Regions from separate parts of the Limosilactobacillus panis genome, predicted to be linked through region 1. Evidence: riboswitches for the same ligand, from Rfam matches in the RefSeq annotation. Region 1 holds a riboswitch; the other holds the start of a gene.
What was found. A riboswitch is a leader RNA that binds a small molecule or an ion and turns the genes downstream of it on or off. The one in region 1 is predicted to bind FMN.
Positions count from the first base shown of each region.

Region 2: it holds a riboswitch for FMN, as region 1 does, so the genes downstream of both, KZE55_RS05030 (ECF transporter S component) here and ribD (bifunctional diaminohydroxyphosphoribosylaminopyrimidine deaminase/5-amino-6-(5-phosphoribosylamino)uracil reductase RibD) in region 1, are expected to answer to the same signal.

Region 1 covers NZ_CP081855.1:2,026,174-2,035,122, forward strand. The annotation lists gene KZE55_RS09660 (GlsB/YeaQ/YmgE family stress response membrane protein) at 1-238, opposite strand, end outside; gene KZE55_RS09665 (CsbD family protein) at 254-454, opposite strand; gene KZE55_RS09670 (carboxymuconolactone decarboxylase family protein) at 658-996, opposite strand; gene KZE55_RS09675 (aminopeptidase C) at 1,121-2,413, opposite strand; gene KZE55_RS10520 (DapH/DapD/GlmU-related protein) at 2,516-2,869, opposite strand; gene KZE55_RS10525 (maltose acetyltransferase domain-containing protein) at 2,928-3,134, opposite strand; gene KZE55_RS09690 (NAD(P)H-binding protein) at 3,256-3,900, shown strand; gene ribH (6,7-dimethyl-8-ribityllumazine synthase) at 4,015-4,479, opposite strand; gene ribA (GTP cyclohydrolase II) at 4,482-5,663, opposite strand; gene KZE55_RS09705 (riboflavin synthase) at 5,663-6,265, opposite strand; gene ribD (bifunctional diaminohydroxyphosphoribosylaminopyrimidine deaminase/5-amino-6-(5-phosphoribosylamino)uracil reductase RibD) at 6,258-7,316, opposite strand; FMN riboswitch at 7,461-7,603, opposite strand; gene KZE55_RS09715 (hypothetical protein) at 7,729-7,989, opposite strand; gene KZE55_RS09720 (IS982 family transposase) at 8,270-8,949, shown strand, end outside.
Region 2 covers NZ_CP081855.1:1,037,469-1,046,417, forward strand. The annotation lists gene KZE55_RS05015 (segregation and condensation protein A) at 1-170, shown strand, start outside; gene scpB (SMC-Scp complex subunit ScpB) at 133-738, shown strand; gene KZE55_RS05025 (pseudouridine synthase) at 738-1,454, shown strand; FMN riboswitch at 1,570-1,689, shown strand; gene KZE55_RS05030 (ECF transporter S component) at 1,778-2,356, shown strand; gene KZE55_RS05035 (helix-turn-helix domain-containing protein) at 2,618-3,649, shown strand; gene KZE55_RS05040 (RecQ family ATP-dependent DNA helicase) at 3,642-5,084, shown strand; gene KZE55_RS10235 (hypothetical protein) at 5,164-5,475, shown strand; gene KZE55_RS10240 (LysM peptidoglycan-binding domain-containing protein) at 5,540-5,743, shown strand; gene cmk ((d)CMP kinase) at 5,764-6,450, shown strand; gene rpsA (30S ribosomal protein S1) at 6,523-7,764, shown strand; gene der (ribosome biogenesis GTPase Der) at 7,850-8,949, shown strand, end outside.

The DNA of each region.
Region 1 (8,949 bases):
GGACGCCAAAGATCAAGGAAACAATCAATACCAGGATCACTGCACCGATGATTGACGGGACAACTGCCATCCCGGCCACCTGAGGTCCCCAGCTACCAAGGATTGCTTCCCCTAGTGCTGATCCAACCAGTCCGGCAATAATGTTACTGATGACTCCCATGGATCCACCACGTCTAGTGACTGCGCCGGCAATCAGTCCAATTACGCCACCAACGATTAATACCCATAACCAATGCATTGCGTTCCCTCCTTATTATTCCTTTTCCTTTAACTCATCCTTAGCATCTTGTATCTTATCTTTGGCCTTGCCAAAATTTTTCTGGACCTTGCCTTCCGCTTGTTCACATTTGTCATTGGTCAATTTCCCCTTGACTTCTTTGAACTTGCCAGCAAGCTGGTCCTTCAATCCGTGTTTATCGCTAACCATCGCAATCAACCTTTCTATGTTGTCCATTTGTGTGACACGACAATTCGGGCCTTTCTCCCGGTGACTAGTGACATTTGCTGATTATAGTTTATCAAGGCCCCCTATACGGTACAATCTTTTGACAATGACCTTACGCTTTAGTTAACCTTCTTGGCGAATCTTAAGATTTTAGCCAGCACCAAAAAAGCGCGAGCGCCCGGGTTTGCTCGTACGCTCGCGCTAGGTTCTTACTACTTATCCTCAAGGAATTGATCAGCACACGCTAATGCTTTACCGCCGTATACCGTCGATGGACCGCCACCCATCATGATGGCAACATTGATGGTTTCGACAATTTCATCCCGCGTGGCACCTAGTTTAATGGCGCCCTTGACATGTTGAACAATGCAGCCCTCGCAGCGAATTGCAATCGCCAATGCTTCTAAGACCTTTGTCTTGCCATCTAAGGCCCCGGCCTTGATTGCCTCATCGTGGACGTTTAAGAAGGCCTTTCCCGTTGCTCCTGTGCTGGAAAAGAGGTTCTTATTGTTTGCCATTACTTCGGCTAACTCTTGCTTGTAATCAGTCATCTTCAGCCATCCTTTCATGATCAGCATCTAAATATCTGTTTAAATGATACTATATTGAAAACGTTTTCTCAACAAGTGTCAAAAAAGGTCACGCCCAATTGCATAACCTTTTTAAATGCCAAATCTATTGTAGTGAGTCCCAAGCCGTTAGTTCGACCGGTTCACTTGCTGCCAGCTTCTGCAGGTCGGCTGGTAGGTACTTTTTATCAATTACTGCTTCGTAGGTGTATTCCTCAAACCAGTCCTGGGTCATCACAAAGTAACCATTGTCCCCGTTATCTTTGCCCCAGCTGTTTTCAATCTTCCACCGGGTCGGCTGACCATTTTCCAGGTCGAAGCCGGTCAGGGTCATGGCGTGGGACACCATTGCCTGCCGGGATTCCAGCCGGTCTTTTTTGTCCATTGTAAAGTCCACATCCAAAAGCTCGGCGCGGTGGAAAAGCTTGGCGTCCATCAGGCCCCGCTTCCGGTCCATTTGTTGGAGAACGTCGTTACCGACCCAGACGGTTTCCCCGGCCTTCAACTGCTTGATTGCGGCGGCTTGGAGGTCCTTAAACGGTACGTTCATAAACTTGATTGGCACCCCACCAACCACGCTATCCTGGGTTGGCATTGAGTAGACCTTGCCGTACTCGTGGTCCGGTGCGTTAGTGACCACCACGTAGTCGTTGAAGTTGGTGTCAAAGTACTGGTGGTAAAAGTCTAGTGGTGTTAAGCCCAGGACCTGGTGGAACTTCTTGTCGTCGTCTTTAAATTCCAGGTCAAATTTAACCGGTGGTTCACCAAAGGAGTAGGCCGCCACCTTATAAACGTCGGCCATCATCTCTTCCTTAGCTGCCGCTAGATCCGCCTCCTTAGCACCGTCGTCAACCAACTGGCGGAGTTTCAAGGCGTCCTTGCGCATCAGGTAGTTCATTACCTCGGCCACGTCGGTAGTGTCCTTGGTATTGTGAGTGTCGGGCATGACGTATTCCGGGACGACCCCATACTTTTCAACAATAGCGGCGGCGTTGGCCCACTGACCACCGTCATTCAGGGCAAAACTAAGGTAGAAGTCGACCAGGCGGTCATGGAGGGGCCGGTCAGCTGTCTCAATAATCTTTTGGAAAAACATGTTGGCCCGTTCAATCCGGTCCCAGAAGAAAAGGTAGTTTTGGGAAAGCTCGAAGTCCTTAAAATTGTACTTCTTCGCAAACTTGTGCCGGAGGGTATTCAGGGTCGCAAATGACCAGCAACGGCCACTATGCCGCTGGTTGCTGGGTTTCCCCGTCTTGATTTCGTAGGAAAAGGCCCGGTGAAGGCGTTGGCTGGCGATTGGATCCTCACTAGCGTTTTTAATCCCGTTCTTTTGCACCGCCCGGGAAATGACTGCTGCATCCTTGCGGGCGTGGAAATTTTTCTGGTATTTTTCAACCATTGCTGTTGTTAACTGGCTTTCTTTTGCCACAATAATCCCTTCTTAATTAAAACATTTACTACTATCATAGCGCATTTATGGTGGGGCAACATCAATATTAATCTATTCGCCGTAATGGTAATCGCCAGTCCGGTTTTCCAGTCCCTGGTAGCGGTCATCAGTCCGGAGGGGGAGGGGCCGAATTACCTTTGCCGGGTTACCGGCGGCGATGACGTTGGCGGGGATGTCATCGACTACCACGCTCCCGGCACCGATGATGCTGTTATCACCAATCGTAACCCCGCCGACCACGTTTACACTAGCGCCAAACCAGACGTTATTACCTACCGTGATGGGGCGCGATTCAACGTAGCCCGCTCGACGACCGACCGCGTCTTCAACGTGGTTAGAGGTGTAAAAGCCGCACTTAGGGCCAATCTTGACCTCATCGCCAAACTTAATCGGCGCGCAGTCCATGAAAAAGCAGTCGTAGTTAGCAAAGAAGTTGCGGCCCAAAAAGATGTTACGGCCAAACTCAACATGAAAGTTGGGCAGGCGTCACAGCAAAGAGTGTCTTCAACATCGCTAAGTCGGCCTTCCCCGTCCGGTAATATTCAAAGTTGTACTGCCGGCACAAGTCGAGGGCCCAGTTGCGGACCGCCGTGATTTCTGGGGCAACGTCGTCGTAAGGTTCACCAGCGTTGACCGTTGCCAGGACTTTCTTGATTAGTTGTTCATCCATCGTAAATTCTCCTTTCTGCCCATTATATCATTGTGGGTCCTCCACTAAGTGTTTCTCCTTTGCTAGCTTATCTTTAGTAAGGTAAAATGATAGTGAATAACTTGACTAGGGAGGAATTCTCATGAGTAAAGTATTTATTGCGGGCGGCTCCGGCAGGGTCGCAACCGACTTAATCAAGGACCTGGTGGCTGCTGGAAACGACGTTGTTGCGGGCGCCCGTCACCTCAAAAAAATCATCAAACTAGCTGGGGTTACGCCAGTCTCCCTGGACCTTCATGGCGATGTCGCTAAGATTGCCACTTTAATGGCCGGCAGTAACGCGGTCTACTTTGTTGCCGGGTCCCGGGGCAAAGACCTTTTACAAACCGATGCCATGGGGGCGGTCAAAACAATGCAAGCAGCACAGCGGGCCGGTATTAAGCGCTACATTATGCTAAGCTCCATGTACGCCCTTAGACCCGAAAAGTGGGCCGACTACCCGGCGCTGGCTTCGATTACCGACTACAACATTGCCAAGTTCTTCGCCGATAACTACCTGATCAGCAACACTGACCTGGACTACACAATTATCCAGCCGGCTTCATTGACCGAAGAAGCGGCCACTGGTAAGGTCCGCTTCGGGGAAGGCAACGACACCACGAACCCGATTCCGGATGTTGCTCACGTCTTGGCCAGCGTGCTGACGGCTGATAACACCGTCGGTAAGGTCATCATGATGCGCAGTGGTGATACGCCAATTGCGGACGCGGTAGCAGCAGTGAAATAGTGGATTAGTATGCTAGTCCTTTCTGACACGTAGTTAGGCTTTAAAACGATAAAGGACCGCCATACTCAGAAAACTCGAGCAATGGCGGTCCTTTGCTGTTTCATGTGAAACACATCAATTGATTTGCTCACTCAGTGACATCATCTCTAGCAGGCTCTGAGCCGTGCTAGCGCCCTCATTGCCCATTTTCAGGCCTGCCCGTTGCATTGCCTGCTCAATGTTATCGGTCGTCAGAATGCCAAAGGTTACTGGGACCTTCCCCTGGAGGTTCAGTTCCATGATTCCCCGAGCCATGTTCTGACAAATCAAGTCGTAGTGGTCGGTCTCTCCTTTAATTACCGCTCCAAGGGTCATGATACCGTCAAATTCACCCTTATCCAGGAGTTTCTTAACCGCAAAGGGAATCTCAAAGGCGCCCGGAACGTGAAAAACGGCCACCTGGTCATCTTTTAGGCCAAACTTGGCGAGCGTGGCTACGGCCCCCGTAACCAGCTTACTCGTGACGGCACCGTTGAAGTCGGCAACCACGATTCCTACGTGTGCATTATTGTAGTTAAACTTTCCCGTAAATTCTTCCATGATCATGCCTCCAAATCTAATAGGTGGTGGAACTTGTCCTTCTTCGTTGCGAGGTAGCGCCGGTCATACTTGTTTGCCTGAATTTCTAAGGGCAGGCGGTCATGGATCGTAATCCCTGCTTCCTCTAGCTGGTCAATCTTATCTGGATTATTGGTCAATAGGTCAATTTTGGTGACCCCTAGCTGCTGAAGGATCTGCGCGGCTAGTTTATATTTGCGCTCATCCGGCTTGAAGCCAAGCTCTTCATTTGCCTCAACCGTGTCGTAACCCTCTTCTTGCAAGTGGTACGCCCGCAGTTTATTCTCAAGGCCGATTCCCCGCCCCTCTTGGCGAAGGTAAAGGACGACCCCGCGGCCAACCGCGTTAATCCGCCGCATGGCCTCGTGAAGCTGGGGTCCACAGTCACAACGCAAAGAGCCGAAGACATCTCCCGTGAAGCACTCGGAATGCAGGCGGACCAGCACTGGTTCGTCCCCAGAAATATTGCCCTTAATAAGGGCCAGATTATCCCCGGCAAAGTGACGGAGGCGGAAATCACCATACTCACTCGGCAGGTGGACCTCCTTCGTAGGTTGGCTAACCCGACTGCGCCGGTATTCCTGGAGGTCCTTGATGGTAATGATTGGCAGGCTGAATTCAGCCGCCTTCTCGTGGAGTTCCTTAGACCGTGCCATCTCCCCGTTAGCCTTTAAAATTTCACAAATATAAGCAACGGGCTCCTCACCGGCTAACCTGGCCAGGTCAACGGCCGCCTCCGTATGGCCGTCTCTTTCCAGCACCCCGTCTTCCCTGGCAACCAGCGGAAAGATGTGGCCGGGCTTATAGAAATCTGCGTTGGTGGCCTGCGGGTCGGCCAGGTGGGTAATCGTCCGCCAGCGGTCAAAGGCGGAGATCCCGGTAGTCGTCGACTTGTGGTCCACACTAATGGTGAAGGCCGTGCCAAATGGGTCGGTGTTGTCCGCCGTCATCTGGGGCAGGGCCAGCCGTTTAGCAACCGCTGGCGCCATGGGGACGCACATCAGCCCCCGGGCATACTTGGTAATGAAGTTGACCTTCTCCGGGGTGGCCTTGCTTGCTAGCCCAATCATGTCCCCTTCAGCTTCCCGGTCTAAGTCATCCATGACAATTACCAATCCACCCTTCTTGAGGTGGTCAATTGCGGCTTGAATCTTTTTAACGTCCATCATTGTGCCCCTTTCTGCAAATTTGCGGCAACGTACTTTCCTAAAATATCGGTTTCTAAATTGACTCGGCTGCCCACCTGGAGGTCATCCAGGTTGGTCACCGTTTGGGTGTGGGGAATCAGGCCGACGGAGAACCAGTCCGCACCAGTGTTCATGACAGTCAGGCTCACCCCGTTGATGGCAACACTTCCCTGGGGAACCACCTGGTTAGCCAGGCGGACCGGCAGGGCAAAGCGGACCTCAATGGCGTTCTCGTTGGGCGCCATTGCTTGGACCACCGTCACCTCATCGACGTGGCCCGTCACAATGTGCCCTTCCAGACGGTCACCGACCTGCAGAGACCGTTCGAGGTTGACCAGGTCGCCGGGCTGGAGGTCCTTAAACGTTGTCTTCTCAAAGGTCTGGGGCATGAGGGTGACGTGAAAACCTGTTCCCGTTTGTCCGACCACGGTTAGGCAGGTCCCGTTAATGGCGACCGAATCCCCAATTACCAACTCTTCTAATAGTACCGGGCTGGTCGGGGCGATTGTCAGTTCAATCGTTTCACCCTTCTTTTCCAGTTTTTGGACCTTCCCGGTTCCCTGAACTAAGCCACTAAACATTGTTTTGCTTCCTTTCTGTAACCCTAACGTTATCCCCTAACAGCTCTACTTGCCGGTCTGCAAACCGCCACGGGACCGGCGGAGTAAAGGCAGCGACCCCGTTTTGTCCCAACATTTGGGGGTCAATGTAGGTAACCACCTCTTCAACCAAATTAGCCACGGCAAACGCCCGGTGAATGGTCGGGCCCCCTTCGACGTACAACGATTGGAGACCTTCCTTGGCAACTGTCGCAACGACCTCTTTTACTCCACCAGTCGGCAGGCAGAATACTCGGGCGGTGGTCTCGCCGAGCTGGTCAGCGAGGGTCGGGCTGGCCGTAAATACCCAGGTCGGTGCCAGGCCATCATGGAGGAGCCTCAACTGGGGATGGTCGGCTAACCGCCCCCGCCGGTCGAGGACAATCCGTACGGGCATGAAGGCCGGCTGTGGTTGGGGAACCAATGTCGGATCATCAACAATCGCCGTGGTACTGCCAATAACAATTCCCTGAAAGTTGGCCCGTTCCCGGTGGACCCGATCATAGACCGCCCGGTTAGTGATCACCGTCCGCTGACCTGGGCCCGCACTGACGCGGTGGTCGAGGCTGATAGCCTGTTTAAGTGTGATCCAGGGACGGCCGTGGCGGAAAAAGAAATTGTAGTGGGGGTTCACCCGGGCGGCGGCCTGATCACTGACGCCGGTCACGACCGTAATACCGTGTTGACGTAAGCGGGCGATCCCCTTTTCCGTCACTAGGGAGTGGGGGTCGGTCTCGGCAATTACCACCCGCTTGATCCCCCGGTCGCTGATCAACTGGGTGCAGGGGGGCTGTTTGCCGTAGTGGTTACAGGGCTCCAGAGTTACGTAAAGGGTGGCCCCCAGCGTCTGTGCCGGCGTGAGTTTGGTTAAGGCGTCCCGTTCCGCATGGGGCCCACCAAAGCGCTGGGTATGCCCGGTCGCGAGAATTTCACCATCTTTGACCACCACAGCACCCACCTGGGGGTTCTGCCAGGTCCCCGTCGCCTGCCTAGCCTGGTCAATGGCAATTTTCATAAAGTATTGATCGTTGATTTCCATCACCCTCCAACAAAAAAGCGTCCCAGGATTTCTCTTGGGGCGCTAAACTTTCACTTTTGACGGCACTGCGGGTAAAAATAAAACCCGGATAACAAAGGTGTCATCCGGGGTCATTTTAAACTGCTAGTGTAATACAGCGTTTTTCTTCTCCCATCCAGACTATACTGTCGGTACCAGACTTGCACTGGTTCAACCACTGGTCACTGTCGACTAGCGGGTCACGGACTTCAAGTTGCCTTGTCACCGTCGGTTGGGAATTTCACCCGGCCCCGAAGAAAACTAACTTTCAATTTATCTATAGTGTACGTGCTTACTAACTTTTTGTAAAGGCTTTCTTTAACATTTAAGCTAAATTAGTCCACTTTCCACATGTACTTCTGGAGGATTTGACTGACCCCCACGGCAATTAATAGCGTTGAAAAAAGTACTGACGGATAATCAGAACCTGGGATAACAGTAACCCACTGATTACCAACACCACTATCACGACTAACCATCCCTTCCACAGTAAAGACAGCCGCTGGTCCGGACGGTGGCCAAGCCGGTTATATATTTTGGTGCTGATGCCTAAGAAAAATGGGGCAACACATTCGCTGTAAACTACGGCGGCCTGGGTCAAGCCCAGCCGCTTTCGTTGCTCACGGATCTGTTGACCAAAGTTCATCATTGTTTCCTCATTTCTGAAAATTATTTTAGTGATAATATAAAACTAATGGTATTTTGACCAGCAAGAGTTACTTGCATCCTTGACGTGATGGGCACTAACCGCTCCCAATCGGTCAATGATCACCTGCAAACTAAATTCTTGTAATTTGGCCAATTAGCAGTAAGATAATTCTAACGCGTGGTGCTAGTACTCATTAGTATGTTTGATTTTACAAAAAAAGCCCAACATGGTTAGACTATTAAGTGATACAAAACTTAAATAGAAAAGAGCCTTAATCATGTTGAACCTTCTTAAGTCTAACCACTATTGCCATCATTTACAAGTTAATTTTGCTCAATTAAACCGTACCTGCCATCGCTGGTATAAGCTTTATGCACCTAAAAAGCTCGTTCAACGACCGAACATCAACCAAGTTAAAGTTGATGATAGTACCCTAATAGCCCTTCTGATTTGCCAAACTCAGTTAGGAATCGAATCGCAACGACGCTTTTGTATGATCTTGGTGAGCTCCATTTCTCGGTCACGTTTCAACCGTCGCACTCGCCAATTACTACCGTTACTCAGTTTAATTAGGCGAAAGCTAAACCAAGATGTTGATTTACATGGACAATTCCTAATTATTGATAGCTTTCCAGTACCAGTTTGTCATCCAGTTCGCAATTATCGAGCCAAGATTTTTCGGGGAAGTACTGATATTGGCTATAACGCTACGAAAAAACAGTATTACTATGGGTTTAAAGTCCACATGATTGTTAGTAGTGATGGTTACTTGCTCAACTACATCGTTACTAAAGCTTCTGTCCATGATAGTAAGGTCGCCGAAGAATTAATCTTAAACACTATGCCACTTGAGCACTTTTTATTAGCAGATGTTGGCTATGTTAGCCGTCAGCTTCATACCGACCTAGTTAGTGATGGCTATGAGCTTTGGACTCCATTTCGTCAAAACATGGCTGGCGC
Region 2 (8,949 bases), 990 kb from region 1:
TTGAACATAACCGGACGCGTGACAGCTTGGTTACCACCTTTCTTGCCATCCTGGAACTGAGTCGGCACCGCCGAATTAACTTACAGCAGGCGGAACTATTTGGACCGATTATACTAACGGAGGGACCCAAGATTGACGAACAATCAGTTAACAAACCAGGCACAGATTGAAGGACTATTGTTTATTAGTGGGGATGAAGGAATTACCCTGGGTGACTTGGCTAAGATTACGGGCTTTATGAAACCCGCAATCCGGAAACTACTTAGTGACCTTGCCCAGCGTTACCAGGCGGATCCGCACTGTGCTCTTGTTCTTTTAAGAAGTGACGAAACCTACCGGCTCGCCACAAAGCAAGCGTTAGCACCAGTAATCAAGCACTATTTTGAGGTTCCATTGACCGTCCCCTTAACGACTGCCCTACTGGAAACGTTAGCGATTGTCGCTTACCGGCAGCCGATTACCCGGTTAGAAATTGATGATATCCGTAGTGTGCAGAGTTCGGGATCCTTGCAGAAATTAATGGTTCGGGGCCTGATTGATACTAAGGGCCGGCTGGATGCTCCCGGGCGGCCATTTTTATACGTTACCACCACGAACTTTCTGGACTACTTTGGTCTAACTTCGCTAGATGACCTGCCACCGCTGCCGGCAGAAAGTGAGCTCGCCCCTGACCAGGTGAATGGGGACCTGTTTTTGACGGCTTTGCAATCGCGTGAGAAACGTCAGGAGGATAAGTAATGGAACGTTTACAAAAGGTAATGGCGGAGGCCGGTGTAGCCTCCCGTCGTGCATCAGAAAAACTAATTGCCACTGGCCATGTTCAGGTTAATGGTCGGATTGTGCGGACGCTGGGTACTAAGGTCAGCAGCCGGGACAAGGTAGAAGTCGATGGGGTACCCCTCCACCGCGAGAAGCACGTTTATTTCCTGCTGAATAAACCCCGGGAGGTGATCTCGTCTGCCCATGATGAGAAGGGGCGGCGGACGGTTGTCGACATTTTGCGTGAGAAAGGGGTTGATGAACGAATCTACCCGGTGGGAAGATTAGACTACGACACCACGGGTGTTTTGCTCCTCACAAATGACGGCACGCTTGCTAACAAGCTTATGCACCCCAAGTTTGAGGTTGCTAAGACCTATATTGCAAAAGTTAAGGGCCTGGTTTCTAACAATGACTTAAAGCAACTCCGCTTGGGAGTCAAGCTCGATGGGCGAAAGACCAAACCGGCTAAGTCGCGGTTGAAGGAGAGTGACCGGGTCAAGAAGACGAGTATTGTTCAATTGACAATCCACGAGGGGCATTATCACCAAGTTAAACGCATGCTGGAAGCAGTGGGACACCCGGTAATCAAACTTCACCGGGAAAATTATGGCTTTTTGAACTTGCAGGGAGTTCAACCCGGTGAGTTCCGAAAGCTCCGGCCGGAAGAAGTGAAAAAGTTAAAACAGCTTTAGGTTACTACGCCCACCTTTTCACAAGGTAAAGTGACGCCAGCTACTGGTTAAGGCGGCGGGTGAATGCGTTGACACGGTGACTAGTCGCCGGTATAATGGGGCTGTAAATATTAAGAATTGTCTTCAAGGCAGGGTGCAATTCCCGACCGGCGGTGATAGCCCGCAACCCGTGTGAACGGTTGAATTTGGTGAAATTCCAATGCCGACAGTAAAGTCTGGTATAGAGAAGATTTCTATAATGAAAGCGTTGTTGACAACTTGTTAACGGCGCTTTTTTCATAGGAAAGCCAACTGAAGGTAATCTCATTGGAGGTTGTTTATTTATGACAGTTTCACATCAGCGAATTCAACGGATGGTTGGTGTTGCTTGCTTCGGGGCCCTCGGCTTTATTTTGATGTTATTTGAGTTTCCGATTATTCCGGTGGTGTCTTATTTGAAAATTGACTTTTCCGATATTCCAGTTCTCCTCGGCGGATATATCTACGGACCCTTTACGGGGGTGATAATCGCCCTTATCAAGTGCTTGATTCATGCGATGGTTCACGGCTTTTCGGTTGGTGAACTAATTGGTATTTTTGGTGACTTCGTTTCTTCCTTGGCTATCCTATTACCGTTCTGCTTTGTATGGCGGCAACGTGGGTGGACCTTCAAGCGGCAAATGGGGATGGGAATTTTGCTTTCAACAATTACCTTGACCATTGTCATGTCGTTACTTAACCTCTGGGTACTGACCCCGTTATACATGGCCGTTTGGAACTGGCGCTCTTCACTTCCGGTGGCGCAACTGGTTGCAGTGGGTGTTTTGCCATTTAATGTTATTAAGGGCCTGTTGGTATCGGGGGTCTTTGCCCTGATTGCTGGCCACTTGCGCCAGTGGCTTCTTCGTCACCAATTAAAATAAATTCTCGTGGGACAGAACTAGCTTGCTAGTTTGCTTTTCGACGCGAAGCTAGCCTATCGGGAACCCCCTCGAAGCGAAGCAAGTCTTTAGAAAGCACAAAAAGGACTCTAGTGTTTGGATTTTCCAAACGCTAGAGTCCCTTTGTGTACTGCGCTGTAACATTTTCAACTATATAGGAGACTCATGTCACAACCCATTTTAATGTTGTCAGGAATTTATGCCGTATTATATTAATAGTAGTTCGAAAAGGAGGGATAAGTGGTGAATGACTTTTTATTACGCTTGTGTAGCTATCACCAGCCACGGCGGGTGCGGGTAATTGAAAATGTCTGCCAAAACCACCCCACAGTTGCCAACCTATTCTGGGCTAAGCAGTACTCCCTTATCAATTGGCTGGGCTGCCGGCGGAATCTGGACCGTGTCGAGTTTAATGATGAACTCGCCGCATTGGAAAAGGCGGGGTTGATCAGTTTGCATGATAACCAGGTCCAGTTAACGGCCGCCGGAGTGAGCTACCAGGAAGAAAATCCCATCTATGAGCCCCATTTTTTTGATTGGTTCTGGCTAGCCAACACAAGGCGGGTTGAACAGCGCTTCCTCCTGGGGATTCAGGTTGTTTCTGAACTTGCCTACCACAACTGGCGCTACGTCCCTTTGCACGTTCCCTATTCAGAACAAGGGGCGGTGAAGGCCTGGTTTCATCGCTATGGTTCCGCACAGCTTGTCCACCAGGTTGCGCGTGAGCTTGACTTACTGGGAACGGCCTTTGAAGGAGAAGATGAGCAGTTGGTGACGGCTTTTTTTGCCAGCCTGGTAGGGCACGATGGCAGTGGGCAGACAATTGCCCAGGTTAGTCAACAGTTAAGTCTTAACATCGGTGAAACGATGATTATTAACCATGACGTCCTCCTCGGGATCAGTGCCTTTGCTAAAAATACCACAGGCCCAATTGCCCGGCTGCTCCAACCCTTACTCACTTCTTCACCACTTTCGACTAGCTGTTGGCAGACAATTAATATGCTTAGGCGGGGAAGACCACTAGAGGAGATTGCCCGGCATCGTCACCTCAAGCTGGGGACAATTCGTGAACACATTCTTACCGCGGCTATCTTGGTGCCCCGAGCCTATCAGTGGGGAAAACTACTGCCGCCCCAAGACGAAGAGTATTTAAAGCACAAGTATGAGGGACCCGTTGCCAGCTGGCAATTTGTTAGTTGGGGTAGTAACGAAAACCGTGACTTTTTCTACTTTCGTCTCTATCAAATCATCCAGGGGAGTGAAGAAAATGGATGAGCAGAAAATCTATCAGGAATTACGGCACCGCTTTGGCTTTGCTAAATTTCGCGATGGCCAACTAGCAACCATTAAAGCCATCATGGCTGGACACAACACGTTGGCCGTCCTACCGACTGGTGGCGGGAAGTCCCTTTTATACCAGTTACCAGGCTACCTAATGGCCGGAACGGTATTGATTGTTTCACCATTAATCTCCTTAATGCAAGACCAGGTTGACCGTCTCCACCGCCGAGGTGAGAAGGGGGCAGTCATGTTGACCGGTCAAATTTATGGTGCTGATCGTCAACGGTTACTTCAAAATTTAGCTAATTACAAATTTATCTTTGCATCGCCGGAGTTTTTGACAAATAAGGAAGTCGTTGCGGCGCTGCAACAGGTGCAGATTTCGCTATTGACCATCGATGAGGCCCATTGTATCTCACAGTGGGGGCCTGATTTCCGGCCGGAGTATTTGATGCTCAAACAACTCCGCCAATTTTTAAGGTACCCGGTTACCCTGATGCTAACGGCAACGGCAACGAAAGCTGTTCGCTGCGATATCATTAAAAAGGTCGGCCTGACAGATGATCAAGTAGTTGAGGTCCAGCGTTCCGTCAACCGGCCAAACATCTTTTTAGCCGTCGACCAGTGTCAGAATGGCGAGGAAAAAAGGGCCCAGTTACTAAAAATGATAAATCAGCTCGGCGGCGCGGGGATAATATATTTTAGTAGCCGACGCTTGGCAGACGAAATGACAAGGTGGCTGAACACGCAAACTAAAATAGAAGTGGCTACCTATCACGCTGGAATGTCTTCGGCCGACCGTTTTCGTATCCAACAACAGTTCATGTCTGATCAGGTAAAGCTGATTTGTGCAACCAGTGCCTTTGGGATGGGCATTGATAAGGAAAATATCCGTTTTGTAATTCACTACCATATACCCGACAGCTTAGAGAACTATGTTCAAGAAATCGGTCGGGCGGGTCGTGATGGTAAGCAAAGTGTTGCTGTTATCCTATATACACCCGGCGACGAACAACTGCCACGGCAGTTACTAACTGTTGACCTCCCACCAGCCGACCTGATGCAGGCTGTTCAACGGGGGAAGGTAGACGAAAGGACATTAGGCCCTGACTACCGGCTATTTTCCTTCTACCTTAAGCATCATTTTACGCCTGACCAGGTTAAGCGGGCTTTTACCCGGCGGAAGAAGCGGCGCCTTGCTCAGCTTCAGATGATGACCAACTATGTTCAGTCTTCTGAATGCCGGCGCGACTTTATTCTCCGCTATTTTGATGAGCCAACCATTACCCAAAAAAGATGCTGTGACCACGAGCTAGCGGACTGGCTGGCAGCAGGGATATTACCGAAACAAATTTATGCTTCGCCCAAGTTGTCTTCATTTGACTGGCATTCTCGTCTGGCTTCATTATTAAATCTTGTTAAAAATTAGTTTTTTTGCTATCTAGACAATTAGTAATTCAGTGCGCTACAATCAGAATGTCAACTTTGCGTAGGAAGGAGGAGTGAGAATGAGTGACCATCGGCAGGAGAGCCGGCAGAAGAACGATGAACTTTGGGATAAGAAGTTCAATGATAATGAAGACCGTGACAGTAGTGGCCACCTATCGCGGATGGAACGGCGGAAACAGGAATCGCACAGTTCAACGATTACCACCGTTTTGATTGTATTGATTATACTATTGGCTGCTACCCCATTGATATACTGGCTTAACAACAAGCAGTCGTTTAACCACCCAGTACGAACAGAGCAAACCGCTAAATCAGCCGTGAGTAGTAAAAAAACCAACTCATCATTCTTCATCAACCTCGAGGATAAGTAAAAAAACGACGGATGATCGGCAGACAACGGTTAATAGCCTGTCTAGCGCCAGTCAAGAGTCACAGATGAGTTCAAGCGTTCAACAGTCTAGTTCTAGTAGCAACCAACGAACCCAGTATTCATATAATCGGTACACAACTGTTCAGCGCGGTGATAGTGTTTACCGGATTGCTGCACGAAATGGTATGTCGGCGCAGGAACTAGCTCGGTTGAACAACGTGTCCGTTAATACGCCGTTGCGACCGGGACAACAGATTAGGGTACGATAACGAGGAGTGAATATAAGAACATGAAAAATGGAATTCAAGTTGCAATCGATGGCCCGGCTTCTGCGGGGAAGAGTACGGTTGCCAAGTTGGTTGCAAAGCGTTTTAATTACGTCTATTGTGATACCGGTGCAATGTACCGAGTTGTGACTCTTGCCGCCTTGCAGCAAGGCATTGCGATGGATGCGACTACTAAGATCGCCAATTTAGCCAGTCGGATTAAGATTTCGTTTAAGCCGGGTGAACCGGAACAACGGGTATTTCTCAATGATAAAGAGGTCACCACGGCAATTCGTCAGGGAAAAATTGATAATAATGTTTCCGCAGTTGCAGCGATTCCGGCAGTTCGGCGTGAAATGACGAACCAGCAGCGGCAGATTGCTCAGGCTGGGGGGATTGTGATGGATGGCCGTGATATTGGCTCAACCGTTTTACCGGATGCTCCCGTGAAGATTTTTATGGTTGCAACGGCCCATGAACGGGCCCGACGGCGTTATGTTGAAAATAAGGAGAAGGGAATTGCGACGGCTTCTTTAGAGGAGCTGCAGCACGAAATTGAGCTTCGTGACCAGAAGGACTCCTCACGAAAGGTTTCTCCCCTTGTTCAGGCCCCCGATGCAATCCGCTTGGATACGACGAAGTTAACGATTAACGAAGTCGTTGACAAAATTAGTGATATTATCAAAAAAACTCTTAACGAATTATCGTAAACACTGGAAAAGCGGGAACTTTTCTAGTAGAATAGTGTTCAGAGTTGATTGTTGCAAGGAGGATTTTTTTTAATGGCTGAAAACAACGAAAACAAGAACGATATGTTAAAAGCGCTCGACAGCATTGAAACCGTTAAGGTGGGCGATGTTGTTAAGGGTGAAGTATTGGCAATCGATGACGATCGTCAAGCTATCGTTGGTATTAAAGACGCAGGGGTTGAAGGTGTCGTCCCTGCTAAGGAATTATCAACCAAGCCAGTTGAAGACATCAATGATGCAGTTAAAGTAGGTGACGAATTAGACTTAGTTGTCATCTCCAAGATTGGTAACGATAAGGAAAATGGTAGTTACTTACTTTCTCACCGTCGTCTTGAAGCCCGTAAGGTATGGGATGACATCCAAAAGAAGTTCGACAATGGTGAAACCATCACTGCAAAAGTTACCCAAGCAGTTAAGGGTGGTTTAGTTGTTGATGCTGGAGTACGTGGCTTCGTTCCTGCTTCAATGATCACTGATCACTACGTTGAAGATCTGAACCAATTCAAGGGCCAAGAACTTGAATTTAAGATTATTGAAATCGAACCAAGTGAAAACCGCCTGATCTTATCTCACCGTGAAATCGTTAAGGCTGAACACGAAAAGGCTGCTCAAAAGATCTTTGCTGAATTACAACCTGGTGATGTTGTTGAAGGTAAGGTTGCCCGGATGACGAGCTTTGGTGCTTTTGTTGACCTCGGCGGCGTTGATGGCCTGGTTCACGTTTCGGAAATTTCTTACGAACACGTTGACAAGCCTTCTGATGTATTGTCTGCTGGTCAAGATGTCAAGGTTAAGGTATTAAACGTTGACCCTGATCGTGAACGGATTTCCTTGTCCATCAAACAAACTCTTCCTGGACCATGGGATGACATCGAAGAAAAGGCACCTGCTGGCTCTGTATTGACGGGTACTGTTAAGCGTCTGACGAGTTTCGGTGCTTTTGTTGAAGTTTTCCCAGGTGTTGAAGGTTTGGTTCACATTTCTCAAATCTCCCATAAGCACATCGCCACCCCAGCTGATGTACTGAAGCCAGGTCAAGAAGTTAAGGTTAAGGTACTGAATGTTGACCCTGAACGGCAACGTTTAGGCTTATCCATGAAGGCTCTGGAAGAACGTCCAAAGGGCGAGGAAAACGACAATGGCGAAAATTACCGTGGTCGTCGTCGTTCTCGTCGGAACAACAACCGGTCCGCAATGAACAACGTTCCTGAAGAAGAAAGTGGCTTCTCCATGGGTGACTTGATTGGTGACCAATTGAAGAATTTACGTAAGTAATTTCATACAATATTAAAATATTTTAAGGAGGAAGTGGCACTTTTGTGGTTACTTCCTTTTTATTCTTTGAAGGAAGGTGAAATTAATGTCTAATCCTGTAGTGGCGGTAGTTGGACGGCCCAACGTTGGTAAATCAACCCTTTTTAACCGGATCGCTGGTCAGCGGATCTCCATAGTTGAGGATACTCCGGGGGTCACTCGTGACCGGATCTATGCTCATGGTGAATGGCTTGGCAAGCACTTTAATATGATTGATACCGGAGGAATCGAGTTATCTGACCAACCGCTGTTGACCCAAATTCGTCAGCAGGCCGAGATTGCTATTGATGAGGCTGATGTTATTATCTTTGTCGTGGATATCGAGAGCGGGGTTACGGATGCCGACGAACAAGTTGCTCGGATTCTTTACCGATCTGATAAACCGATAGTTTTGGCCGTAAACAAGGTTGATAACCCGGAGCGACGGAGCGACATTTATGACTTTTACTCGCTTGGCCTGGGGGAACCCTACCCGGTATCCAGTGTCCATGGTGTTGGCCTTGGGGACCTTTTGGATGCGGTAATTAGTAATTTCCCCGAGAATGCGGCAAATAATGCGGACAACAGCATTCGTTTCAGCTTGATTGGGCGGCCCAACGTTGGAAAGTCCTCAATGGTTAACGCCATCCTGGGTGAAAACCGGGTGATTGTGTCAAACGTTGCGGGGACTACCCGGGACGCCATCAATACTCGTTTCCAGTCTGCTGATGGCCAAGAATTTACCATGATTGACACAGCTGGGATTCGTAAGAAGGGCAAAATTTACGAAAATACTGAGCGCTATGCTCTGATGCGGGCCATGCGGGCGATCGACGATAGTGATGTTGTCCTGGTGGTCTTAAACGCTGAAGAGGGAATCCGGGAAATTGACAAGCATATTGCGGGATACGCTCACGAAGCTGGTTGCGGGGTCATCATTGTTGTCAATAAGTGGGACACGATTGAGAATCGGGATCACCGGACGATGACCGACTTCACAAACCTGATTCGAAACGAATTCCAGTACCTGAGTTATGCACCCATTATCTTTGTTTCCGCAAAGACTAAGCAGCGCTTAAACAAACTTCCTGCGCTAATCAAGGAGGTTCACGCCCACCATGAGCGACGGATTAAGTCTTCGGTCCTTAATAACGTGATTATGGACGC